4 regions of the Streptomyces sp. a15 genome follow, and region 4 is predicted to be linked to each of the others. Evidence: riboswitches for the same ligand, from Rfam matches in the RefSeq annotation. Region 4 holds a riboswitch; each other region holds the start of a gene.
What was found. Region 4 has a riboswitch for cyclic di-AMP ahead of AC5P09_RS02600 (C40 family peptidase). Riboswitches for the same ligand answer to the same signal wherever they lie in the genome.
Positions count from the first base shown of each region.

Region 1: another riboswitch for cyclic di-AMP. It lies ahead of AC5P09_RS37150 (M23 family metallopeptidase); the one in region 4 lies ahead of AC5P09_RS02600 (C40 family peptidase).
Region 2: another riboswitch for cyclic di-AMP. It lies ahead of AC5P09_RS46510 (M23 family metallopeptidase); the one in region 4 lies ahead of AC5P09_RS02600 (C40 family peptidase).
Region 3: another riboswitch for cyclic di-AMP. It lies ahead of AC5P09_RS13485 (transglycosylase family protein); the one in region 4 lies ahead of AC5P09_RS02600 (C40 family peptidase).

Region 1 is NZ_JBWLKM010000057.1:34,742-41,795, reverse strand. It holds gene AC5P09_RS37165 (TetR/AcrR family transcriptional regulator) at 1-440, shown strand, start outside; gene AC5P09_RS37160 (SGNH/GDSL hydrolase family protein) at 560-1,345, opposite strand; gene AC5P09_RS37155 (DUF6250 domain-containing protein) at 1,491-2,207, opposite strand; gene AC5P09_RS37150 (M23 family metallopeptidase) at 2,405-3,373, opposite strand; cyclic di-AMP (ydaO/yuaA leader) riboswitch at 3,376-3,535, opposite strand; gene AC5P09_RS37145 (alpha-galactosidase) at 3,843-5,915, opposite strand; gene AC5P09_RS37140 (tyrosine-protein phosphatase) at 6,096-6,893, shown strand; gene AC5P09_RS37135 (DUF6126 family protein) at 6,908-7,030, opposite strand; gene AC5P09_RS37130 (helix-turn-helix domain-containing protein) at 7,027-7,054, opposite strand, start outside.
Region 2 is NZ_JBWLKM010000108.1:17,657-24,710, reverse strand. It holds partial or broken gene AC5P09_RS46515 (PP2C family protein-serine/threonine phosphatase) at 226-1,066, shown strand; cyclic di-AMP (ydaO/yuaA leader) riboswitch at 1,299-1,455, shown strand; gene AC5P09_RS46510 (M23 family metallopeptidase) at 1,467-2,513, shown strand; gene AC5P09_RS46505 (aldo/keto reductase) at 2,676-3,662, shown strand; gene AC5P09_RS46500 (PrsW family intramembrane metalloprotease) at 3,706-5,046, opposite strand; gene trmB (tRNA (guanosine(46)-N7)-methyltransferase TrmB) at 5,098-5,994, opposite strand; gene lhgO (L-2-hydroxyglutarate oxidase) at 6,218-7,054, opposite strand, start outside.
Region 3 is NZ_JBWLKM010000010.1:80,288-87,341, forward strand. It holds gene AC5P09_RS13475 (cytochrome P450 family protein) at 1-182, shown strand, start outside; gene AC5P09_RS13480 (LysM peptidoglycan-binding domain-containing protein) at 348-1,403, shown strand; cyclic di-AMP (ydaO/yuaA leader) riboswitch at 1,585-1,762, shown strand; gene AC5P09_RS13485 (transglycosylase family protein) at 1,766-2,467, shown strand; gene eno (phosphopyruvate hydratase) at 2,861-4,147, shown strand; gene AC5P09_RS13495 (FtsB family cell division protein) at 4,296-4,772, shown strand; gene AC5P09_RS13500 (DUF501 domain-containing protein) at 4,813-5,394, shown strand; gene AC5P09_RS13505 (Ppx/GppA phosphatase family protein) at 5,391-6,344, shown strand; gene AC5P09_RS13510 (NAD(P)/FAD-dependent oxidoreductase) at 6,766-7,054, shown strand, end outside.
Region 4 is NZ_JBWLKM010000001.1:560,003-567,056, reverse strand. It holds gene AC5P09_RS02615 (C40 family peptidase) at 1-73, opposite strand, end outside; gene AC5P09_RS02610 (hypothetical protein) at 602-955, shown strand; gene AC5P09_RS02605 (hypothetical protein) at 1,081-1,689, shown strand; gene AC5P09_RS02600 (C40 family peptidase) at 1,724-2,896, opposite strand; cyclic di-AMP (ydaO/yuaA leader) riboswitch at 2,905-3,074, opposite strand; gene AC5P09_RS02595 (ScyD/ScyE family protein) at 3,339-4,430, shown strand; gene pcrA (DNA helicase PcrA) at 4,525-7,008, shown strand.

The DNA of each region.
Region 1 (7,054 bases), on a different contig from region 4:
TCGCCGCCGCTTTCACGTACGCGGCCGAGGACGACCTCGCCCATCTGTCCAAACTGCTCGCCCGCCGCACCACCGCACTGCGCCGGCTGCGGGCGGCCGTACGCTGGTACGCCCCGACGGGCCAGGCCAAGGGCTGGCGGCTGTGGATCGAGGGCTGGGCGGCCGCGCTGCGCGAGCCCGCGCTCCAGGAGGTCACCCGTGACCTCGACCGCCGGTGGAAGGCGGCCCTCGCCGAGGTGATCGCCGAGGGCGTGGCCGCGGGCGAGTTCCCCTGCCCGGACCCGGGCGGCACGGCCCTGCGCCTCACGGCCCTGCTGGACGGGCTCGCCGTACAGCTCACGTCGTACCCGGGCGCGGTGTCGCGGTCCCGGGCGCAGGAGTGGGTGGACGAGGCGCTGGCCCGGGAACTGGGGCTGACGCGGGAGGCGTTGACCACGTAGGGGCGCCGAGCCCCCTGCCCCGCACAAGCCCACCTCGGGCCACAAGGCGAGTGCCCGGTGCGTGCCGCCCGTAGGCCGGCTCGCACCGGGCACCCAAATACCCGCACCTCCGCAGACCTTCAAGCAACCGAAGCGATCCGCGTCTTGATGTCGTCCGGCGACAGCGTGCCCTTGGCGGTCACATGGTCGCCCGACGACTCCCCGCGCAGCCGGCGGCCGATCCACGGCACCAGGTACTCGCGCGCCCAGTGCACGTCGTCCCGCCGAACCTCCAGCGTGCCGCGCGGCGGAAGCGGCGGCCAGGGCTGCTCCGGGTCGGCCGGGATCTCCAGCCCGAGGACCTGCCCCGCGCGCAGCGCCACGCGCGTGTGCCCGTCCGCCGACAGGTGGAGCCGGTCGCCGTCCCAGGCCCGCCGGTCCTGAATGCTCTTCAGGGACCACAGGTCGAGCACCGGACAGCCGTGGCGGTCGGCGATGGCCCGCACATGTCCGTTGTAGGTGGCGATCTTGCCGCGCAGACGCTTGAGCACGGGCACGCCACGGGTGTCGAATCCGGTCGTCACCATCACCGTGCCGGCGACGGCGGTGAGCCGCACCACCGCCTGCTCGAAACGCTCGGCGACCTCGTCGGGATCGGTGCCGGGCCGCAGGATGTCGTTGCCGCCGGCGCAGAAGGAGACCAGGTCCGGGGCGAGTTCGAGAGCCTGCGGAAGCTGGTCCGCCACGACCTGGTCGAGGAGTTTCCCGCGCACGGCGAGGTTGGTGTAGTCGAAGTCGCCCTCGGGCCGCCGGTCCGCGAGCAGTACCGCGAACCGGTCGGCCCAGCCGACGAGCGACCCGTCGGGACCGGGGTCGCCGACGCCCTCGGTGAAGCTGTCCCCCACCGCCACGTACGACCCGATCACTGATCTGTTGTCATTCTTCGAATCGTCTGCCACGTCGGCCCATGATTCCCCTTCGGATGTGAGCTACGCGACCGTAGGAAAGGGTTGACGTGCGGTGAGATAAGCCACTCTTCAAGGATTGGTCAAACCAGGAATAGCCCTCTTCTCAGCGCTGTTGAGGCGGCAACTGCCACACCCGGAATCCGCTGATCCGGAAATGGCTCCAGGTGGTCCGGAAGCCGAAGTGCCCGCTCGTATACGGCTGAGGATCGCTGTAGTCGAAGACGAGCCGCCCGTTGTCCCACCACCGGACTCCCGAGCCGTCGGAGACGATCCGGACCCGGTTCGGTTCGTTCGCCACGAGCAGCGGCTCGGTGTAGTCGTACACCAGCGGCCGGACGCCCGCCTCACCGACGTAACGGCGCAGCCTGGTCGTCGTGTTGGTGTTGGCGCCGTAGCCGACGTAGTACGTCTTGAGGTGGTCGTACTCCGCCAGCGCCCCGCTCCGCCGGGTGGCGAAGAGGTCGTCGGGGGAACGGACGTCAACGGCGTTCCAGAAGTTGTTGAGGTCGGAGACCCGGTCGTTGACCCCGCCCGCCGACACCGGTGTGGCGGTGTACTCCAGGACGTACGGCCCTTCGAGCCGCTTCTTGAACCAGACCGTCGCGCCGGCGGGCACGTCGACTTCCAGGGTCCCGCGGGAGGCGGTGACGGTGCCGCCCTGCTCGAGTTCCACCGCCCACTGGCCGAGCCCGTGACGGAAGTCGTCGTGGGCGATCAGCCGGCGGTGGCGTGGCGTGGCGCTCGCGTCGGTCGCGGGGGCGAGGGCAGCCAGGGCGGCGCCTGCGGCCAGGGCTCCGAATGCTCTACGCGTGCTCGTCACGGGAGACGGCTCCTTCCGGAAGGCCGATCGAGGCTTTTACGTCCCCACTCTTCCGTCCCTGGCGACGCCCTGGGCACGCTTGCCACAAAACCGCAATGAAGCGATCACCATGAACGAGCACAGATCGACACACCGAAGGCCGGACCCGGGGATCGGGATCCGGCCTTCGGCAGCGTGTCGGACAAGCAGTCGGGGAATCAGCCGACGGAGACGCCCTTGGTACGGAGGTAGGCGACCGGGTCCACGTCCGAGCCGTAGTCCGGCGAGGTGCGGATCTCGAAGTGCAGGTGCGGACCGGTCACATTGCCGGTCGCGCCCGAGAGACCGACCTGCTGGCCGGCCGTCACGGACTGGCCGTTCGAGACGGAGAGCGAGGACAGGTGGGCGTACTGCGCGTAGTAGCCGTCGGCGAGCTTGACGACGACCTGGTTGCCGTACGCCCCGCCCCAGCCCGCGGAGACGACGGTGCCCGCGCCCACGGCCTTGAGGGAGGTGCCGGTGGGGACGCTGAAGTCGACGCCGGTGTGGTAGCCGCTGGACCACATGCTGCCCGCCGTGCGGTAGGCGGTACCGACGGCGGCACCGCTCACCGGGGTGGTGAAGCCACTGGCGGTGTCGGCGCTCTGGGTGGCCGCCTCGGTCTTCGAGGAGGAGGACCCGGAGGAGGACGACTTCGACGATACGGACGAATCCGACGAAGAAGATGACTTGGACGAAGAGGACGAAGAGCCCGAGGGCGACGAGGACTTGGGTGTGCTCGTCGTGGCCTTCTTGCCGATCGAGAGCTTGAGACCGGGGTGGATCAGCGACGGGTCGGCGCCGACGGCCTCGCGGTTGTCGGAGTAGAGCTTCTTCCAGCCACCGCTGACATTCTGCTCGTCCGCGATCTTCGCGAGATAGTCACCGGCCTGCACGGAGTAGGTCTTCGTGCCCGAGGCCTTCGCGGAGGCCGTCTTTTCGGCCGTCGTCTTTTCGGCCACGTTCTTCATGGTGGCCGGAACGGACGACTGAACGGCCTTTTCCGAGACGGACTGCGGGGTGGCGGCGTTGGCGCCGGTGGCCCCGAGAAGCGGCAGAGCAAGTGCGGCGCCGCCGGTTCCGGCGACGGCGATGGATCGGGTGAAGCGCTGGGTCTTCGGTCGGCGGTGCTTACCCTTGGCGGGCATGGCGAATTCCTCTCCGGCGCCTGCGAGGTGAGCTGTCGGGTGCGGACTGGAGATGCCCGGCCGTACCGAAGTACGGCTTAACCCCTAGCCGTTCCGGAGACCGGAACAGGCGGTTCTACCTGTGGGTCCCCCGCTCCTGCCATGGACGGGTGATTGGTGTGCGGGCTCCGGGCGGCGGCAGGATTGGGCGTCCGTCCGGATCGCTGGTGAACGTAAGCGACCAAGACGCAAAGGGACAAGTAAGTGGTTGCCCGTGAATGTGTTTCTGTTTGGTACCTGAGGGAATTCCCGGTCACCCTCCGTGCTTTCAGGAGGCTCTCTTTGACCAAACACCCTTGAAAACCGCACTAATTACGTGAACATGACGGGCGACGCACGGTCACGAATATGACGCTCCTCACGTGGCACATCCACAGGTCCCCTTATTCCAGACGGAGTTGGAATGAAGGCACCAATTCGGACAGAAGCCCTAGATGCGACGCAACCGGAGAACCGTCGCATCGAGGTCACCGCGCAGCCCCGTCCGCAGTCCGTGATGCAGTAGTACGGCACCTCGGTGAACTTCGCCCGTTTCGAGGCATTCGTACGCTGCTGTCGGGTCGAGGCCACGCAGCCGCAGCACCGGCACCGGCTCGCCGTGATGCTGCGCCTGGAGCCAGGCGAGGACGACGGCCTCGTCACCGAGCACGTACTGCACCGCACTCAGCCCGCCCTGCGGGGGCCGTAGCCGGTAGAGGTCGCCGCGCTGCACGAGGGGCCGGATCTCCTTGTAGCGATCCACCCAGTCGCGGGCCTCGGCCAGCTCCTCCTCGGTCCACTCCGCGAGGTCGCCCCCGACGCCGAGCACCCCGGCCATCGCGCTCACGAAGCGGAACCGCAGCGAGCTTGCCCGGCCGTTGAGCTGGGTGTTGGGGCTGTCGGTGACCCAGGCGGCCATGACCCGGGCGGGGTGGATCTGGCTGAAACCGTGCTGGATGGCGAGCCGGTCGAGCGGGTCGGTGTTGTCCGAGGTCCACACCTGGTCCGTACGGCTCATCACGCCGAGGTCGATCCGGCCGCCGCCACCCGAGCAGGACTCGAAGGCGACGCCCGGGTGGGCCGCCCGCAGCCGGTCCAACAGGCGGTACAGGGCGTGCACGTGGTCGACCCACAGGCGCTGCGGGTAGGGCTCTCCGGGCCAGCCCGCGTCGGTGAAGCAGCGGTTGAAGTCCCACTTCACGTAGTCGATCGGAGCACTGGAGAGGAGCTCGTGGAGCTGCCCCCAGAGGTACTCCTGGACGTCCTCGCGGCCGAGGTTCAGTACGAGTTGATTGCGGAGTTCCGTCCGCTTTCGCCCCGTCTGGTGCTGGACCCAGTCCGGATGGGCTCGGTACAGCTCGCTGTCCGGGTTGACCATCTCCGGTTCCACCCAGATGCCGAACTTCATACCGAGGGCGTGGACGTAGTCGCCGAGCGGCTTGAGGCCGCCGGGGAAGCGGTCGGGGTTGGGCTTCCAGTCGCCGAGCCCGGCGCGGTCGCTGGTGCGGGCCCCGAACCAGCCGTCGTCCACGACGAACAGCTCGACGCCGATCGCCGCGGCCCGCCGCGCCAGCACCCCCTGCTGCTCCTCGGAGATGTCGAACTCCGTGGCCTCCCAGGAGTTGAACAGCACCGGCCGGTCCTGGTCCGCGTCCGGGATGACGTACGCGCGCTGGTAGGCGTGCCAGGCGCGGCTGGCCCCGCCGAAGCCGCCGTCGCTCCACAGGCCGGCGAAGACGGGCGTCGTGAAGGACTCCCCCGCCGCCAGCCGCAGCAGCCCGGAGTCGTCGTACCCGGCCCCGCCGGTGATCTGCACACGCGCGTCCGGGAGTTGGGCCACGGCGATGCGCCAGGACCCGGACCAGCCGAGGGCGCAGCCGTAGACCTCGCCGCGCTCCTCGGTCGCGTCGGTGTCGAGGGCGACCCAGGGCAGGTGCTGGTGCCCGGTGTGGCCGCGGCGGCTGCCGATGACCTTCTCACCGTAGGTGAGGGAAGAGCGCACGAGCCGGGACTCCGCGGCCCAGCGGCCGTGCAGCTGGGACAGCCGCCAGCCGTCACGGTCGGGCAGGGTCCACGTGGCGGAGTCCGCGCGCAGGAGTTCCACGGCGGCGGGCCCGTCGTTGTCGAGCGTCACCCACCGTTCGAGTACGTCGCCCCGCATCCGGTAGTGCAGCGTGATCGCCAGTCCGCCGTCGCGGAACCGCAGCCGCAGCTCGTCGTCCTCGGTCTCGTGCGCCTCGAAGCTCCACTCGGTACCGCGCCCCTCCGACGTGCGCACCGACAGGGCGGGCCGGACGAAGCGGGCGCCGCCCTCGACGGGGTACTCCTCGCGGCCGTCGAGCGGGGACTCGAAGGGCCAGTAGTCGGGCAGCGGGCGTACGGCGAGGGCCTCGGCGTCGACGAGGGCGATGCGCGGCCCCCAGTGGAGGTGCAGGAGCTCGTCGTCGGCGGTGAGGTGGAGGGCGTAACTGCTGGCCGGCCCGGACAGAAGCCACGTGCGGCCGTTCTCGGCAATCTCCGGCATACGTCCCTCACAGATTCGAACAAGCACGAACAGGTCCACTCAAGCACCAACATCATCAAGGGCGGTGAGCCCTCGGTGCAACGCCTGTGGACAACTCGTTGCCCCAGGAACGCATGTCGTATCGTCGAGGGCGTGCCCGTCGTCGAGCCGCGGCGGCGGGACCGAGTGGGGGGAGCCCTAGTGACGCAGCAGGTCCCGTCGACCGAGCCCGAACTGGCCGCCGTGCGCAACTTCCGGGACGTGGGCGGACTGCCGACAGTGGACGGCCGGCGGGTGCGGCACGGAGTGCTGTTCCGCAGCGGCCACCTCGCGCACGCGACCGAGGAGGACGCCGCGTTCCTCGCCTCCCTGGGCCTGCACACGATCTTCGACTTCCGCAATGCCTCGGACCAGAAGTTCGAGGGTCCCGACGTCGAGCTGCCGGGCGTGCGCAATGTGAACCTGCCGCTGAGCGACCCGGCGGACGGCGCCGAGTTCTGGAAGATGGTCCGCGACGGCGACCTCGACCAGCTGCGCGAGCTGCTCTCCGACGACAAGGGCGCGAAGCGGATGATCGCGTCGTACCGCATGATCATCAAGGAGCGCACCGCCGAGCACTCCCAGGTGCTGCACTCGCTCGCCGAGGACAGCGTCCCGGCGCTGATGCACTGCGCCGCGGGCAAGGACCGCGCCGGCCTGTCGATAGCCGTGACGCTGCTGACCCTGGGCGTGGAGCGGGAGGCGATCCTCGCCGACTACCTGAAGTCGAACGCCAGGCACCGCCGCTACAAGGTGCGCCGCAGCAGCACCGCCGCCTCGGCCTACTCCCCCGAGGTCATGGAGCTGCTCAGCCCCCTGTTCGACGCGCGCGCCGAGTATCTGGCGACGGCCTTCGAGACCATCGAGGAGACGTGGGGCAGCGTCGAGGCGTACCTGGAGCAGGGCCTCGGGGTCACTCCACAGATCCGGGAGCGGCTGCGGGAGCGGTTGCTCGACTGACCCTCACTTGGCCTTCACTGCTTGGCCCCGAGCGCGAACAGCAGGTAGATGAAGGCGGCGAAGAGGTGCCCCACCGCGAGGTAGATGATCAGCCGCACCCACAGGGCGCGGGGGAACTTCTCCTCGATGTTGCTCATGGCATGTCTCCAGTCGTGGGGCCG
Region 2 (7,054 bases), on a different contig from region 4:
GCAGGTTCAAATCCTGTCCCCGCTACTGAAGGCCGAGGGCCGGAATCCAGAATGGGTTCCGGCCCTCGGTGTATGTGTACGTCGGATGTGCACGCCGGTCATCCGGTCGGCCCTCACCGGTCGCCCCCGCCCCCGCTCCGGGAAACCTGGGTGCAGTGGTGACGGGACCGGACGTACGTGGGGGAGACGAGTGGTGCGGCCTGGTGACGCGGAGGAGGGCGCCGCATCTCCAGCCTGCGGGTCGTTCTCCAGGTACTCCCCGTCCTGCTGATCGTCGGGGGAGTCTTCTACGACCTCCTCACCCCGCACGCCTTCACCGCGATCCCCTTCTTCACCGCCGCCCCGCTCGTCGCCGCGCCGGTCTACTCGCTGAGCGGCACCGTCGTGACCGGGGGTGTGGCCCTGATCGCCGCGTACGCGGTCCATGCCCGGTACGGGTTCGCCGCGGACGCCGACACGGTCACCGAGGTGGTCACCGTGGCCAAGGTCGCCGTGCTGGCCGCCGTCATCAACCGTGTCGTACGCCGGGGCGAGGGGCGCCTCGCCTCCGCGCGCGGGATCGCCGAGGCCACCCAGCGCGCGGTGCTGCCCGAGCCCGCCGGACGCATCGGCGGTTTCGACATCGCGGCCCGGTACGAGGCGGCCCAGGCGGACGCCTTCATCGGCGGTGATCTGTATGCGGTCCAGGACAGTTCGTACGGCGTCCGGCTCGTCGTCGGCGATGTGCCCCCGGGCTCGAGCGAAGCCGAGAGCTTGGGGGAGGCTGGAGCGGGCGCTGGCACGCGAGGGCACGCGGCGGGACGGGATCGAGGCCTTCGAGGGGTTCACGACGGCTGTGCCGGCCGAGCTTCCGTACGGGGACGGTGTGGTGCGGATCGTCAACCGGGGGCATCCGCCGCCGCTCCTGCTGCACGCCGACGGCACCGTGCGCTGCCTGCTCGCGCGGGAGGCCGCGCTGCCGCTCGGCATGGGCGACCTCGGCAGCTGGTCCGACCGCGCCGACGAGACCGGTTTCCCGGCCGGGGCCACGCTGCTGCTGTACACCGACGGGCTGTCCGAGGCGCGGCCGTTGTTACGAGGGGTGATCGGATGAGCGCCCTCCGCATAACAACTGACGCACCGTCAGTGCCTGTGGGGTTGCTGAGGCTGGGTCAACTCGCCCGTTTTTGCCGGTCGTGGGCCGTAAGTCCTGCGCGGAAAGGTTAATGATCAAGAGGAACAGCTTGGAATCCAGGCCCCGCGTCTATTAACGTTCGATAACGCAGCGCGGTCGTCCCAGCCGTCACAAGAGTCGGCTCCGTGCGCACGCGCCGAATCCCGCAAGGGAACCGGGGAACCACCAATTGGGGTGAATCGCGCGGATACCACCGTGAACTCACGGCCGGTATACGCGCGTAGGAGACCTTCCTGCTCCGAACCCGTCAGCTAACCCGGTAGGCGAGAAGGAAGGAAAGGAGCACGCCCACGTGGCGTCCAACCGGCCTGCCCCAGAAGCCCCGTCCGTGCCGAGCCAGCGCGAGACCGAGACCTTCGGCTACGGCACCTACAGCACCGACGAGGGCCCCTGGACGGAGTGGAATCCCACCGAGGAGTCCCTCCCACCCGTACGTGGCCGGCATCGCGTCGCCAAGCAGCGCGGCGGACTCGCGCGCGGCGGACTCGCCCGCAGCTCCACCGTCCTCGGCGTCGGCGTCATAGCCGCTGTCGGCGCGGGCGGCATGGCCAGCGCGCAGACCGGCAAGCCGCCGGTGTCGATTTCCATGCCCGACCTGCCCAACGTGGGCTCCCTCATCTCCGACGACTCGGACGCCGCCGAGGACTCCGGCACCGCGCTCAGCAGTGTCAGCGTGGCCGCCGCCGACACCGAGAAGAGCACGGCCGACGCCGGCGAGGTGCTGCGCGCCCGGATCATGGCCCAGGCCGAGCAGCAGCAGGACCAGGTCGAGAGCAAGGCCGCGGCTGACGCCGTGGCCGAGGCCGAAAAGGCGGCCGCCGACGCGGCCGCCAAGGCGGAGAAGGAGGCCAAGGCCAAGGCCGCCGCCGCGAAGAAGAAGGCGGAGGAGGAGGCCGCGAAGAAGGCCGAGGCCGAGCGCCTCGCCGAGCTGGCCAAGCAGTTCGCGCTGCCGACCTCCTCGTACACGGTCACCTCCACCTTCGGTCAGGCCGGCTCGCTGTGGTCCTCCGGCTACCACACGGGCCTCGACTTCGCCGCGCCCACGGGCACGCTCATCAAGGCCGTCCACACCGGGACGATCACGCAGGCCGGCTGGGACGGGTCGTACGGCTACAAGACCGTGCTCACCCTCGATGACGGCACGGAGATCTGGTACGCCCACCAGTCCTCGATCAGCGTCAGCGTCGGCCAGAAGGTCAACACGGGTGACGTGATCGGGCGCGTGGGTGCGACGGGGAACGTGACCGGGGCGCATCTGCACCTCGAGGTCCACACCGGCGGTTCCGGCTCCGGGATCGACCCGATGGCGTGGCTGCGGAGCAAGGGCCTCAACCCCTGACCGTCGTGTTACCCGAGTCCCGGCGGTCCTGACGGCATCCCCCCGACGTCAGGGCTGCCGGTCAGTGTGCGGGGGCGGTCAGTGGTTACGGGGCTTTTGTTTACGGGGTTTTTGCGGGTGACCATGGAATCGCGGGATCCGGTGCGGCCGTTGAGGTGAAGTATGACTTCTTCCTCTCCGTCTTCCTCTCCGTCTCCCTCTTCTTCGCTGTCGCTTCGCAAGCTCGGCTCCTCGGACCTCGAGGTCTTCCCGCTGTCCCTCGGCGGCAACGTCTTCGGCTGGACCGCCGACGAGGCGGCCTCCTTCGCCGTCCTCGACGCGTACGCCGCCGCGGGCGGCAACTTCATCGACACCGCCGACTCCTACTCGGCGTGGGTCGAGGGCCACCGGGGCGGCGAGTCCGAGACCGTCATCGGCAAGTGGGCCAAGGCGCGCGGCAACCGCGCGGACGTGGTGATCGCGACCAAGGTGAGCCAGCACCCCGAGTACCAGGGCCTGACCGCCGCCAACATCAAGGCCGCCGCCGACGCCTCCCTGCGGCGCCTCGGCACCGACTACATCGACCTCTACTACACCCACTTCGACAAGCCGGACGTGCCGGTGGAGGAGATCATCGGCGCGCTCGACGAGCTGGTGAAGGCGGGCAAGGTGCGGTACATCGGCGCGTCCAACATCTCCCCGGAGCGGCTCGAGGCGTCCCTCGCCTTCTCCGACCGGGAGGGCCTGGCGCGGTACGTCGCCCTCCAGCCCCACTACAACCTGGTCTCCCGCGACACGTACGAGGGCGACCTCCAGGACCTGGCCGAGCGCTCCGGCCTCGCGGCCGTCCCGTACTACGCGCTCGCCTCCGGCTTCCTCACCGGCAAGTACCGCCCCGGCACGACCGTCGACAGCCCGCGGGCAGGCGGCGCCGCCAAGCACCTCGACACCGAGCGCGGCCGGAAGGTCCTCACCGCCCTGGACGAGATCGCCCGGTCCCACGACGCGCCGGTCGCCACGGTCGCCCTGGCGTGGCTCGCGGCCCGGCCGACGGTGGCGGCGCCGATCGCGTCCGCCCGCACGGTAGAACAGCTGCCGGCGCTGGTGGGGGTGGCGGAGCTGACCCTGACGGAGGCGGAGGTCGCGCGGTTGACGGAGGCGTCGGCCTGATCTCCGGCGCGCACTTCTCGGTGTCCGGCGGTGCGCTTCCTGATTACGTCCGATACGGGTTGTAGGAGCTGTAGGAGGGATACGGCACCGCCGGATACGCGGCAGGCCCCGCCGGATACCCGTACACCCCGTACACCGGCCACGGCGGCGCGGTCACCGCCACGGGCGGTGCCGTTGCCCGGGCCGCGTGGTCCAGCGCGGGGCGCGCCACGTCCCGGCGCCACCACAGCTCGGCCAGCAGCTCCCGTTCCCGTACGACGAAGTCGGCCTCGGCCCGCCCGCGGCGCCCCCGATGCCGCAGGAAGGCCAGCGAGGTCGCGTACGCCTCGTACTGCGCCACCGCCCGCGCCGCGGGCCGACCGAAGTGCCGGCGGGCGTAATCGCGGGCCAGCCGCCGTGCCCGCATCGAGCCGAGCGCGTACGGCTCGGTCGGCGACAGCCAGCCCGCCACCGCGTACGCGGGCAGCTCTTCCCGCACGGTCTTCAGCTCACGCTGCCGGGTCCAGATGACGAGCCAGGTAAGCAGCCCGAAGGCGGGCACCATGAAGGCCGCGTACACCGCGAAGAACCCGTACTCGCCGAACGTCGAGGAGCCGTTCCAGATCGCGTGCATGCCCATCGCGAGCAGCAGCCCGGAGAGCGGCAGCAGGACGCGCCGCAGGTGGTGGCGTTCCGCCGAGAGCGCGGAGATGCCGAAGCCGATGCCGGTGAGGACGGTGAAGAGCGGGTGCGCGAACGGCGACATGATGATCCGCACGAAGAAGGTCGCCGCGGTGACGGAGGCGATCCCGGTGTCGCCGGTGAGCTGGTCGGTGCCGAAGGCGGTGCCGAGGTAGAGGATGTTCTCGGTGAAGGCGAAGCCGGTGGCGGTGACCCCGGCTATCACCACCCCGTCGACGATCCCGGTGAAGTCACGGCGCCGGAAGAGGAAGACGAGTAAAACGGCCGCGGCCTTGGCCGACTCCTCCACGACCGGCGCTATGACGGTCGCGCCGAGGGTGTCCGCGCTGGAGGGGTCCGCCGTGGCCGTCGCTATCCATCTCGTCGCGAAACTGTTGGCGATGATCGCTATCAGCGCCGCCGCGCAGGCCCCCCAGGCGAAGGAGAACAGCATGTTCCGCCAGGGGCCGGGCTCGACCCGGTCGAGCCAGCGGAAGGCCGTCATGAGGAGCGGCACGGGCAGGACGGCGAGTCCGAGCCCGACCAGGAACCCCTCCGTGCCGGTCTGTTCGCGTACCAGGGCGAGGATGACGAGCCCGGAGAGTGCGAGCAGGGTGCTCAGCCCGCCGTAACGCACCCACTTCTTGTGCCACCAGTGCGCGTGCCGCAGTGCGCCGCCGGTCGGATCACCGGGGTGCGTCGGGTAGGGGGGAACGGTGGCCACGGCATTGACCCTAACGAGGCAGAGGCGCCGTCCGCAGGGGGAGAGGGGGGTTCAGGCGCCGGTGGGGGGCTGGTCCTTGTGCGCTACACGTTGCTCTGAAGGTTGCTCGGTGCGTTGTTCTACGAGGTGCTCTACGCCGTGCTCTACGCGGCGGAAGAGCAGGTCGTTCACGACATGTCCCTTCTCCAGTCCCTGGCCCTCGAAACGAGTCAGCGGCCGGAACTCGGGACGCGGCGCAAAACCGCCCCCGGGCTGTGTGTTCTCGAAGCCGGGGTGCGCCGTGAGCACCTCGAGCATCTGCTCCGCGTACGGCTCCCAGTCCGTCGCACAGTGCACGATCGCCCCCGGTCCGAGCCGGGTCGCGGCGAGGTCGAGGAACTCCGGCTGGATCAGCCGCCGCTTGTGGTGCCGCTTCTTGGGCCAGGGGTCGGGGAAGTACAGGCGCAGACCGGCCAGGGAGTCCGGGGCGAGCATCTCCCGCATCAGGATGATGGCGTCGCCGTTGCCGACGCGGACGTTGGACAGGCCGTTCTGATCGGCGAGATTGAGCAGATTTCCCTGCCCCGGGGTGTGCACGTCCACGGCGAGGATGTTGGTGCCCGGGTCGGCACCGGCCATGCGGGCCGTGGCCTCGCCCATCCCGAACCCGATCTCGAGCACGACGGGATTGCCGTTCCCGAACAGCTCACCGAGATCGACAACCCGCTGCCCGTCGATGTCGAGCCCCCACTTGGGCCACAACCGCTGCAACGCATCCGCCTGCCCGGCCGTCACCCGACTCCGCCGAGGCTGAAAACTCCGAATCCGCCGCTCGAAGTGCGACCCCGCGGGATCAGCACTCGGACCATCGGGAAACCGCGGTTCCCCCTTGGCCCGAACATGCCGACCGGAGGCCCCGGGCGGGTGCGGGACCTGGCGGGTTTCGGGGACATTGAGCGACTCAGACACAGTGAGCCCAATTTTACGACCCCCTGGTTGGGCCGCTACTACCCAGTCCCGCCCGGCCCCTTTCAGCCCGTCCGGCGTTTGAGGACGAGGCCTTCGAGCCGAAGGGAGTCTGGGGCGCAGCCCCAGCGGGGTCGAAGGGGCGCAGCCCCTGGGGACGGGACGGGAAGGGGCGGCGGGGGCGAGAACAGCCCTGCGGCGAGCGCGGCCGCAGCGCCCCGCACCGTCACACAGACGGCAGCGCCGCCAACGCCCGCCGAGCCACCTCCCGCCCCACCGGTAGCGAAGCCGTCGCCGCAGGCGAAGGTGCGTTCAGTACGTGCACGGCCCGCGCCCCCTCCTGAATGAGGAAGTCGTCGACCAGAGAGCCGTCCCGAAGCACCGCCTGCGCCCGCACCCCCGCTGCCGCAGGCACCAGATCCCCTTCCTCGACCGCCGGCAACAACCGACGCACCGCCTCCACGAACGCCCCCTTGGACACCGACCGCCGCAGCTCCCCCGCCCCGTACCGCCAGTGCCGCCGAGCCATCCGCCAGGCCCCCGGCCACCCCAGCGTCCCAGCCACCTCCCGAGGCCGGACCACCCCCCACCCGTACCCCTCCCGGGCCAGCGCCGGCACCGCGTTGGGGCCGATGTGCACACCCCCGTCGATCCCGCGCGTGAGATGCACCCCGAGGAACGGAAACGCCGGATCCGGCACCGGATACACCAGTCCCCGCACCAGCGCAGGCCGCGCCAGCGAGTAGTACTCGCCCCGGAACGGCACGATCCGCATCCCCGGCTTGTCCCCCGTCATCCGCGCGACCTCGTCGCAGTACAGCCCGGCGCAGTTCACCAGCACCCGCCCCCGCACGACGTCCCCGCCCGCCGTCCGAACGGCCACCCCGAGCTCCGGCCGCCGATCCACCCGTACGACCCGCGCCCCGTACCGGATCTCCGCCCCGGACGCCTCGCCCAGCCGCCGTGCGACCTCGGCGAAGTCGCACACCCCCGTCGTCCCGACGTGTATCGCGGCGAGCCCGCGCACCTCCGGTTCGTACTCCCCGATCTGGGCGGCGCCCAG
Region 3 (7,054 bases), on a different contig from region 4:
GCATCCACTACTGCCTCGGCGCCCCCCTCGCCCGCCTGGAGGGCCAGACCGCGCTCGCGACGCTTCTCACCCGCCTCCCGGACCTGCAACTCGCGGTGGATTCAGCTGATGTGCGGTGGCGGGGCGGTCTCATCATGCGCGGGCTGCGGACGTTGCCCGTCGAGTTCACGCCGCGTGGCTGACTCGCTCACCTGCGTAAAGGTGACGCGCCTTCAAGTCTGTGATCTTCACGTGATCTGCGCGGCATTAACTTGTGACAAGTGATCGGCTGCCTATACGTTCACGCCAGCGCGGCGCCGAGCCTCACCCGCCACGCTGGTCACCGTTGTCTCGCGAAAGGTTTCCGCATGCTCTCCGGGAACGGCCGTCATCGTCGCCCCCGCCAGGCTCCGGCCATCCTTGTGGCGGCCGGAGTGACCGGCTCCGCCATCGCGATCCCGCTCCTCGGTGCCACCGGCGCGAGCGCGGCGACCGGCACCACGTGGGACCAGGTGGCGAACTGCGAGACGGGCGGCTCCTGGAGCGAGAACGCCGGTGACGGGTACTACGGCGGGCTCCACATCGCCCAGGACGACTGGGAGCAGTACGGCGGCCTCGACTACGCCTCGCGCGCCGACCAGGCCAGCCGCTCCCAGCAGATAGCCGTCGCGGAGAAGATCCTCGCGGACCAGGGCGTCGGCTACTGGTCCACCTGCGGCCTGCTCAACGGCCTCAGCAAGGACACCGCGGCGCCCGACGTCGACACGGGCGTGGCGGACGACGCGACGTCGGGTGCGGAGGATGAGTCGGGCTCGCCCGACTCATCCGGATCATCCGGCTTGTCGGACTCCTCCGAGTCGTCGGCGGACTCGTCCGGCGATGCGGCTTCGGACGCGCCTTCGTCGTCCGTGTCGCCCACACCGTCCGATTCTGACGCCCGGTCGGATTCTTCCGGCGAAGCCGACAACTCGGCCAAGTCCGACACCTCGTCTGATTCTGCTGCAACCCCCGGCGCCTCGCAGGGCTCCGGCGACGACTCCGACAGTGACTCCACCGGCGCGACGAATCCGGATGACTCGGACAACTTCTGGCAAGAGGGCGGCTCTTCGGCCCTCGTCGACACCGGCTCCCTCGGTGCGGGCAAGCACCGCGGCGACAGCGCCGACGAGACGGCCGCGGCCACAGGCGCGGACGCGGGTACCGCCGACGCCGACACGGGCGCCTCTGCCGGCCGTCACGCCGCCCGCGCGGACTCGTACACCGTCCGCCCCGGGGACACTCTCGCCTCCATTGCCGACTCCCTTGGCCTCCAAGGCGGGTGGCGTGAGCTCTACGCGGAGAACGAGCAGGCGATCGGCGCCGACGCGAGCGTCATCGTGCCCGGTCAGACCCTCACCGTAGGTATCGAATCGGGCGAAAACTAGCGGGAGTTCGCGTCACACTTCGCCACCGAATGTCCGATTTGGCGAAGTGTGGGATGAGTCTCAGAAGCCCTGATCGTCTTTGAAATTCCGCGGATCGCGTGTCTACCGTCAGGACCGCTCGCCAACACGAGCCCCGGCCGCCGCAACGCCGAATCCTGCCAGTGGCGCCCGGGAACAGTCGTCGCGTAATGCGCCGTAGGCAGGAGCGGGGGACCCAAGGTAGGCGCCGGGACCAGCAGTTGAGCTGGGACCGGCTTGGGGTGAAGCCGTGCCGCGCACGAAACAGCGCGAGGCACGGCCGGGCAACTCAACCGGCCCGAACCCGACAGCTCACCTCGCAGGCGTCGGTGAGGGGATCCACCATGCTGTTTTCCGCCAAGGGCAAGCACCGCCGTCCGTCCAAGGCCACCCGTGCCATCGCCATCGCCGGTGTCACCGGTGCCGCCGTCGCCGCCCCGCTGATGGCCGCCGGCAGCGCCTCCGCCGCCACCGCCTCCGAGTGGGACGCCGTGGCCCAGTGCGAGTCCGGCGGCAACTGGTCCATCAACACCGGCAACGGCTACTACGGCGGCCTGCAGTTCTCGGCCTCCACCTGGGCCGCGTACGGCGGCACGCAGTACGCCGCGCAGGCCAACCAGGCCTCCAAGGCGCAGCAGATAGCCGTCGCCGAGAAGGTCCTCGCGGGTCAGGGCAAGGGTGCTTGGCCGAACTGCGGTGTGAACCTGTCGAACTCCGCCTACAACGGCAGCGCCGACACCTCGTCGAACACGTCCAGCGGCTCCGGCAGCTCGGACAGCAGCTCCTCGGACAGCAGCCGTTCGACCGAGCAGCCGGCCTCCCGTTCCGCGGACCGCCCGGCCGCGAAGAAGACCGTCACCACCCCGACCGGCAAGAAGGTCAAGAAGGGCGACGGCGAGTACAAGGTCGTCTCCGGCGACACCCTCAGCTCCATAGCCGAGGAGCACGACGTCAAGGGCGGCTGGGACAAGCTGTTCGAGCTGAACAAGGACATCGTCACGGACGCCGACCTCATCTACCCGGGCCAGCAGCTGCACCTGAAGTAAGGGCTGCACCGGAAGTAAGGGCTACACCTGAAGTAAGGGCTGCGCCCGAAGGTAAGAGCCGCACCTGAAGTACTACGCGGCTCTCAGCTGAACCACAGCGCCCTCTTATCCGTGGACTCCATAGTGGAGGCCTCGTGAGGGCCACCCCCCGTCCCCACGGGCTCCCCGCTCCGGTGCGTCTTCCCCCGTACGCACCGGGGCGGGGCTTTTTCGTGCCGGTCCCGTGCGATTTCCCCGCGAGTTGCACGGCACTCTTTGTTCCGTTCGGAAACAATTTACTCTCGGTTCTGTCCATCCGGTGGTCGACCGGCTGGCCGATCGCCCGGAGCCGGTTAGGCTCGTCTCGCAGAACCCACCGCGGTCCTGCCGAACCGCGTCACATTGAAGAAGGAGATGCTCGTGCCGTCCATCGACGTCGTCGTAGCCCGGGAAATCCTGGACTCCCGAGGCAACCCCACGGTCGAGGTCGAGGTCGGCCTCGACGACGGCAGCACGGGTCGTGCCGCCGTCCCCTCCGGCGCCTCCACGGGCGCCTTCGAGGCCATCGAGCTCCGCGACGGTGACCCCAACCGCTACCTGGGCAAGGGCGTCGAGAAGGCCGTCCTCGCCGTGATCGAGCAGATCGGCCCGGAGCTCGTCGGCTACGACGCCACCGAGCAGCGCCTGATCGACCAGGCGATGTTCGACCTGGACGCCACCGACAACAAGGGCTCCCTCGGCGCCAACGCCATCCTCGGCGTCTCGCTCGCCGTCGCCCACGCCGCCTCCGAGGCCAGCGACCTCCCGCTCTTCCGCTACCTGGGCGGCCCGAACGCGCACCTGCTGCCCGTTCCGATGATGAACATCCTGAACGGCGGCTCGCACGCCGACTCCAACGTGGACATCCAGGAGTTCATGATCGCCCCGATCGGCGCGGAGTCCTTCTCCGAGGCGCTGCGCTGGGGCGCCGAGGTCTACCACACCCTCAAGAAGGTGCTGAAGACCAAGGGCCTGTCCACCGGCCTGGGCGACGAGGGCGGCTTTGCCCCGAACCTGGAGTCCAACCGCGCCGCGCTCGACCTCATCCTCGAGGCCATCAAGCAGGCCGGTTACGTCCCCGGTGAGCAGATCGCGCTCGCGCTCGACGTCGCCGCGTCCGAGTTCTACAAGGACGGCAAGTACGAGTTCGAGGGCAAGTCCCGCTCGGCCGCCGAGATGACCGAGTACTACGAGGAGCTCGTCTCCGCGTACCCGCTGGTCTCCATCGAGGACCCGCTGTACGAGGACGACTGGGCCGGCTGGAAGGTCATCACCGAGAAGCTGGGCGACAAGGTCCAGATCGTCGGCGACGACCTCTTCGTCACCAACCCGGAGCGCCTCGCCCGCGGCATCGAGGAGGGCTCCGCCAACGCCCTGCTCGTCAAGGTCAACCAGATCGGCTCGCTGACCGAGACCCTGGACGCCGTGGAGATGGCCCAGCGCAACGGCTTCAAGTGCATGATGTCCCACCGCTCCGGCGAGACCGAGGACGTCACCATCGCCGACCTCGCCGTCGCGGTGAACTGCGGCCAGATCAAGACCGGCGCCCCGGCCCGCTCGGACCGCGTCGCCAAGTACAACCAGCTGCTGCGCATCGAGGAGATCCTCGACGACGCCGCGGTGTACGCCGGCCGCAGCGCGTTCCCCCGCTTCAAGGGCTGAGCCGAGCAGGGCTGAGCCGAAGCAGGGCTCAGCCGGCCAAGGCTGAGCCAAGCAGGGTTAAGCCTTAGCCAGTCGTACGTACGTCCCCGTACCGGTCCCGTACCGTGTGCGGGGACGTACGCACGTGTGAGACGGGAGGCGGGGAAACATGGCCGTGAAGGACCGGGACCGTTTCTCCACCGCGACCAGGATCAAGCTGCTCGGCGAGCAGACCGCGGCCCGTGTGTACCGCTCCCAGACCAAGCGGCAGGCCCGCCGCTCCCGGCTCACTGGACGGGCCGCGCTCCTCGCCCTGGTCCTGTGCACGCTGATCGTGGCCCTGGCCTATCCCATAAGGCAGTACGTCTCCCAGCGCGCCGAGATCGCCGATCTCGAGCAGCAGCAGGAGCAGGCCCGGCAGCGGGTCGAGCAGCTGCGCGACCTCAAGGCGCGCTGGCAGGACGACGCGTACGCGGAGCAGCAGATCCGGCAGCGGCTGCACTATGTGATGCCGGGGGAGACTGGTTACATCGTCATCGACCCGGACGCGGCCAGGCAGTCGCGCACCGACCTCGGGGCGGCCGACCGCCCCTGGTACGCGAACGTCTGGGACGGCGTCGACAAGTCCGACGCTTCCGCTCAGTGAGACTCGTGAGACCAGCGAACTGACCGATAGAAAGACAGGCATGCAAACGCCCCCGCCCCCTACTCCGCGCACCGAGCCCACCGACGCGGACGTCGAGGCCTTCAAGCAGCAGCTCGGGCGTCCGCCGCGCGGTCTGCGCGCGATCGCGCACCGCTGCCCGTGCGGCGAGCCGGACGTGGTCGAGACGGCCCCCCGCCTCCCCGACGGCACGCCCTTCCCGACGCTGTACTACCTGACGTGCCCCAAGGCGAACTCCGCGATCGGCACCCTCGAGGCGAACGGCGTCATGAAGGAGATGACCGAGCGACTGGCGACCGACCCGGAACTCGCCGCCGCCTACCGCGCCGCGCACGAGGACTACATCCGGCGCCGCGACGAGATCGAGGAGCTGAAGGGCTTCCCCAGCGCGGGCGGCATGCCGGACCGGGTGAAGTGCCTGCACGTCCTGGTCGCCCACTCCCTGGCGGCCGGCCCTGGGGTCAACCCGCTGGGCGACGAGGCGCTGGAGATGCTGCCGGAGTGGTGGAGGAAGGGGACGTGTGTGACGCGGCTCCAGGAGACATCCACGGAGCCCGCTCAGCCCGCTCAGCGTGCTCAGTCCGTTCAGGAGGACGCCAAGTGACCCGGGTCGCCGCCGTCGACTGCGGTACGAACTCCATCCGGCTCCTCGTCGCCGACGCCGAGCCGGCGACCGGCGAACTGGTCGACCTGGACCGCCGTATGACGATCGTCCGCCTCGGCCAGGGCGTCGACCGCACCGGACGGCTCGCCCCCGAGGCCCTGGAGCGGACCTTCGCCGCCTGCCGCGAGTACGCGGCGATCATCAAGGAGCACGGCGCGGAGCGCCTGCGCTTCGTCGCCACCTCCGCCTCCCGGGACGCGGAGAACCGGGACGAGTTCGTACGAGGGGTGCTGGACATCCTCGGTGTCGAGCCGGAGGTCATCACCGGCGACCACGAGGCGGAGTTCTCCTTCACCGGCGCCACCAAGGAACTGACCGGCCGCGACGACCTCGCCAAGCCCTACCTGGTGGTGGACATCGGCGGCGGCTCGACCGAGTTCGTCGTCGGCGACGACCACGTGCGCGCGGCGCGCTCGGTCGACGTGGGCTGTGTCCGGATGACCGAGCGGCACCTGGTGAAGGACGGGGTGGTGAGCGACCCGCCGTCCGCGGAGCAGATCGCGGCGATGCGGGCCGACATCGAGGCGGCCCTCGACCTCGCCGAGCAGACGGTCCCGCTGCGCGAGGCGCACACGCTGGTGGGCCTGGCCGGCTCGGTGACGACGGTCTCGGCGATCGCCCAGGACCTCCCCGAGTACGACTCCACGGCCATCCACCACTCCCGCGTCACCCACGACCGCGTCCGCGAGATCACCGAGTGGCTCCTGCACTCCACCCACGCCGAACGCGCGGCCGTCCCCTCCATGCACCCGGGCCGCGTCGACGTCATCGCCGCGGGCGCCCTGGTCCTGCTCTCGATCATGGAGCGGATCGGCGCGGCGGAGGTTGTCGTCAGCGAGCACGACATCCTCGACGGCATCGCCTGGAGCGTGGCGGAAGAGCTCGCGTAGCACTCTGCTGAGCAGGCCGGATGCCCGTTTGAGCACACCCGAGGGGCCCTGGTGGGCCCCTCGGTGACACTCCTCAGGGAAAGTTCGTGAAGTTCTTCACAAGGAATTCGGCCCTGTCGGAGGACGAAGGCGTCCCCGTTGACCCCTCCGGGGGTTCAACACCCGCGTGAACGTGTTCAAAAGAGGCGTGCGAGGACGTTTCACGGAGGCGCCGGAAGGGTCTCTCGCGAGGGTCTGGCAGAGGGGTTTCGAGGCCAGAGAGGCAGCTCACGCGGCATTGACAACGGCCTGCCGTACACGCTGGTTCCCACTCCGCGCCATGACGTGGATCACGCGAGCGGCGGAGGATAGCACACACCACCAGAAAGCTTGTGAAGGGGCGCACGAGCGACCCCCCTGAGGCGGGTGGATACTCGATGGCATGAGCACCACGGAGCGTCCCAGGATCCTCGTAGTAGGCGGTGGGTACGTAGGCCTGTACGCAGCTCGGCGCATCATGAAGAAGATGCGCTACGGCGAGGCGACCGTCACGGTCGTCGACCCCCGGTCGTACATGACCTACCAGCCCTTCCTCCCCGAAACCGCCGCCGGCAGCATCTCCCCGCGCCACGTCGTCGTCCCGCTGCGACGCGTGCTGCCCAAGGCGGAGGTCCTCACCGGCCGGGTCACCACCATCGATCAGGACCGCAAGGTCGCCACGATCTCGCCGC
Region 4 (7,054 bases):
GGGCGATCGTCGCCGCCGTCCGGGCCTTGGTGCCGCTGACCGAGCGTTGCCGGGGCTTGCGGTGCGCTGCCACGTGGACTGCACGTCCTTTCGTACGACTCGTACGACCGCCCTGTCCGTACGAACGCCAAGCGGAGCGGACGTACGGCCACCCGGGGGCGGTCACGCGTCCGGCGACGACCCGCACAGGGGGAGCGGACCGCCGCCGGACCTTCTCGGCGGTGGTGGCCGACTGCCGCCCCTGGTCCGGGCGGCGGTGGGGAGCCGGTCACCTGAGGGAGGACGCTAAACCTGACCGTGACGGCGGGGTAACGCGATGTGCGGAAGTTCTCCGAGCTGACCACCGGGTGACCGTATGTGACCGTGATCCGCGGTCGGCCCCGTCGACTTCACGCAGAGCGATGACCGATGTGCCGAATCCGGACCAGCGAGGGCGGTCGGGTGCTATGGGCCGCATATATGCAAGATCTGCCGCGGCGAGGCGAGGTGAGGCGAGGCGAGGTGGGTGAGGCGAGGCAGGGGTCGGGGTCGGGGTCGGGAGAGGCGGTTGGGACGGGGCGGTGTCGGAGGGCGCCCGGGGGTCTGATTAGGCTCCGGCCTCATGGACGTACTCATCCATCTCTTCGTCGGCCTGCACATCATCGGCATCGCCTCGCTGCTCGGCGGCTTCCTCACCCAGATGAAGGCGATGGGCCAGGGCACCGCCCGCTTCGTCCCGGCGATGCTGCACGGCGCGCTGACGATGCTGGTCACGGGCGTCATCCTGGTCGGCCTCAACCAGGCCGACGACCAGTCCGTCAACAACATCAAGATCGGCGTGAAGCTGGCCCTGCTGATCGTGATCCTGGGGCTCGTCTACGTCCAGCGGGACGAGGAGACGGTGGACAAGCGGCTGTTCGGGCTGGTCGGCGCGCTGACCACGGCGAACATCTTCATCGCGGTGCTGTGGACCTGAGGGACCCGTCGCCGGCCCGGGCCGAGGTCACCGCGCCCACGGCGACGGTCTGAGTAGTTCCGCTCATGACAACCCGCGCTCCGAGCGGGGAAACTCTGCCCATGCCCTTCAGGCGATCAGCAGCCATGGCCGCAGCCGCTTCCCTCACGGCGATCACCATGACCGCGTGCGGCAGCCAAAAGGGCGGGGCAGCCGATGAGGCCGGCTCCGCGCAGTCGGGCAGCCCGACGCCTTCCTACCCGCCCCCGCCGAAGTGCGCGCAGCCGACCGAGACACCCACGGCGCTGCCTTCCTCACCCGTTCCGAGCACGTCGAGCACGTCGAGCACGTCGAGCCCGGACGGAGGCCGACCGGACGGGCCCGTCGACGCGCCCCCCAACTACGCCGACAACCACGCCTACCGCATGCGGGCGTCCCTGAGCGCGGAGCAGCAGGCCAGTGGGCAGGCGTCGGCCGAGCTCATCCTCACGGAGCTGGCGAAGGTCCGGGAGGAAGGCGGCTCCGGGGAGTTCGGCCGCTTCAGTGACCAGCGCGTGGCGGCGGCACTGCGGCGTGTCGGCTGCGGCGAGGAGCATGGCGTCTTCGTCGGGAACGGGTACTACGCCGTCTACACGGGCGTCGTGTGCGTGTCCGGGCGGGTGACGAAGGACGAGCTGACCAGCGAGGTGCACGGCGTCTACGCCGAGCCCCAGCCGGGAGCGGGGCCCTGTGTCGAGAACCAGGGAGGTCACTGACCAGGGCCCGCGCCCGCGTCCGGGCGGCGTCCTGTCAGGCCGGCCGCACCACGCTGTGGATCGACGACTCGCCGTCGTAGAAAATGGACTCCTCGCGGACGTACGCGCCCGGCTTCGGGGCGTGGATCATCATGCCGTTGCCGATGTAGAGGCCGACGTGGCTGATGTCGTCGTAGAAGAAGACCAGGTCACCGGGCTGGGCGGCGGAGACGGAGACCGTGGTGCCGGCCTTGACCTGGTCGTAGGTGACGCGCGGGATGTCGACGCCGGCGGCCTTCCAGGCGGCCTGGGTGAGGCCGGAGCAGTCGTAGGACTCGGGGCCGGTGGCGCCCCAGACGTACGGCTTGCCGATCTGGGCGCGGACGAAGGCGAGCGCCTTCTCGGCCTTGGTGGCGTACGAGGCGTCCGTGGCGGTGGACGAGTCGGTGGAGGAGGAAGAGCTCGACGAGCCGCTGCTCGCCTCCTGTTGAGCCGCCGCCTCCTCCCGGGCCTTCTGCTCCGCCGCCTGCTGCCGCGCCAGCTCGGCCGCCTTGGCCGCGGCCTCCTGCTGCTTCTTCCGCTCGATCGCCGCGAGCCGGGCCTTCTCCTCGGCGGTCAGCTGCGACAGCAGCGCGCGGGCGTCGGCGAGCTTAGTCTGCACCGTGGCCTTGGCGGTCTTGAGCTCGCCCTGTGACTTGGTGAGCGTCTGAAGGCTCTCGGTGGCCTCCTGGCGCTTCTTCATCGTCGCGGACTGCTCGGTGACGTAGTCGTCGACCGCGCCCTTCTGGCGGTTGGTCAGCCGGCCCATCAGCTGGGTCTGGTCGAAGTAGTCCTGCGGGGAGTCCGCGAGCAGGAAGGTCGCCGTGTCGGGGGCGGAGGCGCCGGTCCGGTACTGGGCGGCGGCGAAGGAACCGAGTTCCTCCCGCGCCTCGTTGAGGCTCTGGGTGCGCTGGGCGACGTCGTCGAGGAGGGTGTCCACGCGCTTGCGCTGCTTCGCGGTCTTCTCCTGGGCCGCGTTGTACTTGTCGGTCGCCGACTCCGCCTGCCGGTACAGGTCGTCGACCTTCTTCTCGACCTCTTCGAGGCTCGGTTTGTCGTCGGCCGACGGGGCGGCGTTGGCCGTCTGGGACAGCAGTGCCACGGAGGTGAGGGCGGCCGTGGCGAGGGCGGGGGTCCATATGCCTGCTACGCGCGTGCCCGAAGGGCGCGACTTGCGGTGCGACGCCAAGGGAGGCGACTCCTTCCACGTTCCGCCTACCGAGTTAGCTGTCGGGTTCGGGCGGGTGGTTAGGAAGGTTTGCCCTACGGCCTTTCCCTGGAAGGGAGTTCGGGCCGATTCACCCCAAGGTCGGTGGGTCCCCGGCTCCGGGCGCGCGGCGGCGCGTCGGACTCGGCGGAGGCCGTGCGGCCCGGCGACGTTCGCCGGTGGGTGTCGTACGGCCTGTCTGGCACGGTAGCCAACTGGTGTGGCCCCTGTGAAGGTTGATGTTCGATATGCCCGATACATTTTCGTGACCTTGGGTCAGGGCATGGCTCGCCGTGGTCGATCCGGAGGGATCTGCCACGACTTGTGCGTATTTTCTCCGGAGTGATGACGTCCGCCCGCTTCGGGGCGCTAGCTTCCACCCAGCCGCGGTCCGGTGCCGTGGCTGGGGAAGAGGGGCACGGCCATGACGAAACGCAGGACACTCGTCGCCACGGGACTCGCGACAGGAGTCGCACTCGCCGCCACCGCGGGCGTCGCGCCCGCCAGTGCGGGCCAGGGAGGCCAGGCGGGCGGCAAACCGGTCGTCCGGGTGATCGCGACCGGCCTCGACAACCCGCGCCAGCTCTCCTACGACCACGGCCGGCTGTACGTCGCCGAGGCCGGCCGGGGCGGCAAGAAGTGCATCGGGGAGGGACCCGAGGGCGAGACGTGCGTCGGCCTCACCTCCGCGCTCACCAAGGTCTACTGGGACGGGGGCGCGTGGAAGCACCACAGGGTGGTGAAGGGGCTGCCCTCGGGCGCCGCCCCGGACGGCGGCTTCGCGACCGGCCTCGACGGTGTCTCCGCCCTGCACGGCAAGGTCTGGGGCGTCGAGACGTACGCCCCGCCGGAGGCCGGAGTCCCGACGGCCCCGCCCTGGAACACCCTCGGCAAGCTGCTGCACCTCGAGCACGGCAAGGCGAGGATCGCCGCGGACATCTCGGCCGTCGAGTTCCGGCACAACCCGCACAAGGCGTCGCTGGAGTCCAACCCGTACGCCGTCCTCGCCCTCCCCGACGGCCGCAAGATCGTCGCGGACGCGGCCGGAAACGACCTGGTCGTCGTCTCGCCCGGCGGCAGGGTCCGCCCCTTCACGGTCTTCCCGGACCACGACGGCAACGAGTCCGTCCCCACCTCCCTCGCCCTCGGCCCCGACGGCACGCTCTACGTCGGCGAGCTGAACGGCGAGGCCGCCAAGCCCACCGCGCGGGTGTGGAAGGTCGACCCCCGGACCGGCAGGATCCTCGGTTGGAAGTCCGGCTTCGGCTCCATCGGCGGCCTGGCCTTCAACGACAAGGGCGACCTGTACGTCAGCCAGCTCTTCGCCGGCCGGGTGACGAAGGTCTCGCACGGCAAACGTACGAGCGTGAAGGTGCCGTTCCCGGCGGGCGTGGCCGTCGACCCGTACGACGGCAAGGTCTATGTCTCGGCCTGGTCGATCGCGGACCGCGACGGCACGATGCTGGAGGGCAGGAAGACACCGGGCGGCCAGCTCTGGAAGATCCTCGGCTTCTGAGCCCTTCCGGAGTCCTTCCGAGAACCCTTCGTACGGGGCGAAGTTCTTGGGGTGGCGGCGGGCTGTCAGTGGGGCGTCCTAGACTCGGAGAGCGATGAGCAGCCTCTTTGATGACAGCTTCCTGGCGAACCTCCAGGGCCCCCGGGCCCACGAGGAAGAACCCCCGCCGCCCGACGACGATCACGCACCGGAGCCCGTTCCGGACGATCTGTTCGGCGGGAAGTTCGACGTGCCGCCGGACCGGGACGCGTACTACCGCGACGGCGCCCCGCGCCCGGCGGTGGACCCGGCCGCGCTCCTGGACGGGCTGAACGAGAACCAGCGCGCCGCGGTCGTGCACCACGGCACCCCGCTGCTCATCGTGGCCGGCGCCGGCTCCGGCAAGACCCGCGTGCTCACCCACCGCATCGCCCACCTGCTCGGCGAGCGGAACGTGCATCCGGGCCAGATCCTCGCGATCACCTTCACCAACAAGGCCGCGGGCGAGATGAAGGAGCGCGTCGAGCACCTCGTCGGACCGCGCGCGAACGCGATGTGGGTGATGACCTTCCACAGCGCGTGCGTGCGCATCCTGCGGCGCGAGAGCAAGAAGCTCGGCTTCACCTCGTCCTTCTCGATCTACGACGCCGCCGACTCCAAGCGCCTGATGGCCCTGGTCTGCCGCGACCTGGACCTCGACCCCAAGCGCTTCCCGCCGAAGTCCTTCAGCGCGAAGATCAGCAACCTGAAGAACGAGCTGATCGACGAGGAGGACTTCGCCGCCCAGGCCACCGACGGCTTCGAGAAGACCCTCGCCCAGGCCTACGCCATGTACCAGTCACGACTGCGCGAGGCGAACGCCCTCGACTTCGACGACCTGATCATGACGACGGTCAACCTGCTGCGCGCCTTCCCGGACGTGGCCGAGCACTACCGCCGCCGCTTCCGGCACGTCCTCGTCGACGAGTACCAGGACACCAACCACGCCCAGTACGCACTGGTCCGGGAACTCGTCGGCACCTCCGAGCACCCGGTGGACGTCCCGCCCAGCGAGGACGACCTCCAGCCCGCCGAACTGTGCGTGGTGGGCGACGCCGACCAGTCGATCTACGCCTTCCGCGGCGCGACCATCCGCAACATCCTCCAGTTCGAGGAGGACTACCCGGACGCGACGACGATCCTCCTGGAGCAGAACTACCGCTCCACCCAGACGATCCTCACCGTCGCCAACGCCGTCATCGAGCGCAACGAGTCCCGCCGCCCCAAGAACCTGTGGACCAACGCGGGCGCGGGCGCGCGCATCACCGGCTATGTCGCCGACACCGAGCACGACGAGGCACAGTTCGTCGCCGACGAGATAGACCGCCTCACGGACGCGGGCGACGCGAAAGCGGGAGACGTCGCCGTCTTCTACCGCACGAACGCCCAGTCCCGTGTCTTCGAAGAGATCTTCATCCGTGTCGGCCTGCCCTACAAGGTCGTCGGCGGCGTCCGCTTCTACGAGCGCAAGGAGGTCCGGGACGTCCTGGCCTACCTGCGGGTGCTGTCCAACCCGGAGGACTCGGTACCGCTGCGCCGGATCCTGAACGTCCCCAAGCGCGGCATCGGCGACCGCGCCGAGGCGATGATCGACGCCCTGTCCCAGCGCGAGAAGATCAGCTTCCCGCAGGCGCTCAAGCGCGTCGACGAGGCGTACGGCATGGCCGCGCGCTCCACGAACGCCGTGAAGCGGTTCAACACGCTGATGGAGGACCTCCGTACGATCGCCGAGTCCGGCGCGAGCCCGGCGACCGTCCTGGAGGCGGTGCTCGAACGCACCGGCTACCTCGCCGAGTTGCAGGCCTCCACCGACCCGCAGGACGAGACCCGGATCGAGAACCTCCAGGAACTCGCCGCCGTGGCCCTGGAGTTCGAGCAGGAGACGGGAGAGGGCGAGGCGTCCGGCTCGCTCTCCGACTTCCTGGAGCGGGTGGCCCTGGTCGCCGACTCCGACCAGATCCCCGACGAGGACGAGGACGGCTCCGGAGTCATCACCCTGATGACCCTGCACACCGCCAAGGGCCTCGAGTTCCCGGTCGTCTTCCTGACCGGCATGGAGGACGGCGTCTTCCCGCACATGCGCGCCCTCGGCCAGGCCAAGGAGCTGGAGGAGGAGCGGCGCCTGGCCTACGTCGGCATCACGCGCGCGCGGGAACGGCTGTATCTGACGCGGTCCTCGATGCGCAGCGCGTGGGGGCAGCCGTCGTACAACCCGCCGTCGCGGTTCCTTGAGGAGATTCCGGCGCAGCACGTGGACTGGAAGCGGACGGGGGCGATGGCGCCGGTGTCCTCCGGTCCGGCGTCCGGGGTGGCGGCCTCGCTGTCGTCGTCCCGCTCCCGCTCGTCGGCCTCCGGCGCGTCCGGCTTCGCCACGCGCCGGACCTCGGAGAAGCCGACCGTGTCGCTGGCGGTCGGGGACCGGGTGACCCACGACCAGTTCGGGCTCGGCACGGTCGTGGGAGTGAAGGGCACGGGCGGCAACGCCGAGGCGACGATCGACTTCGGGGACGAGAAGCCGAAGCGGCTGTTGTTGCGCTACGCGCCGGTGGAGAAACTCTGACCGATGCTGTGAGCCCCTGCTCGACAGGGGCTCACTGAGGTCAGCA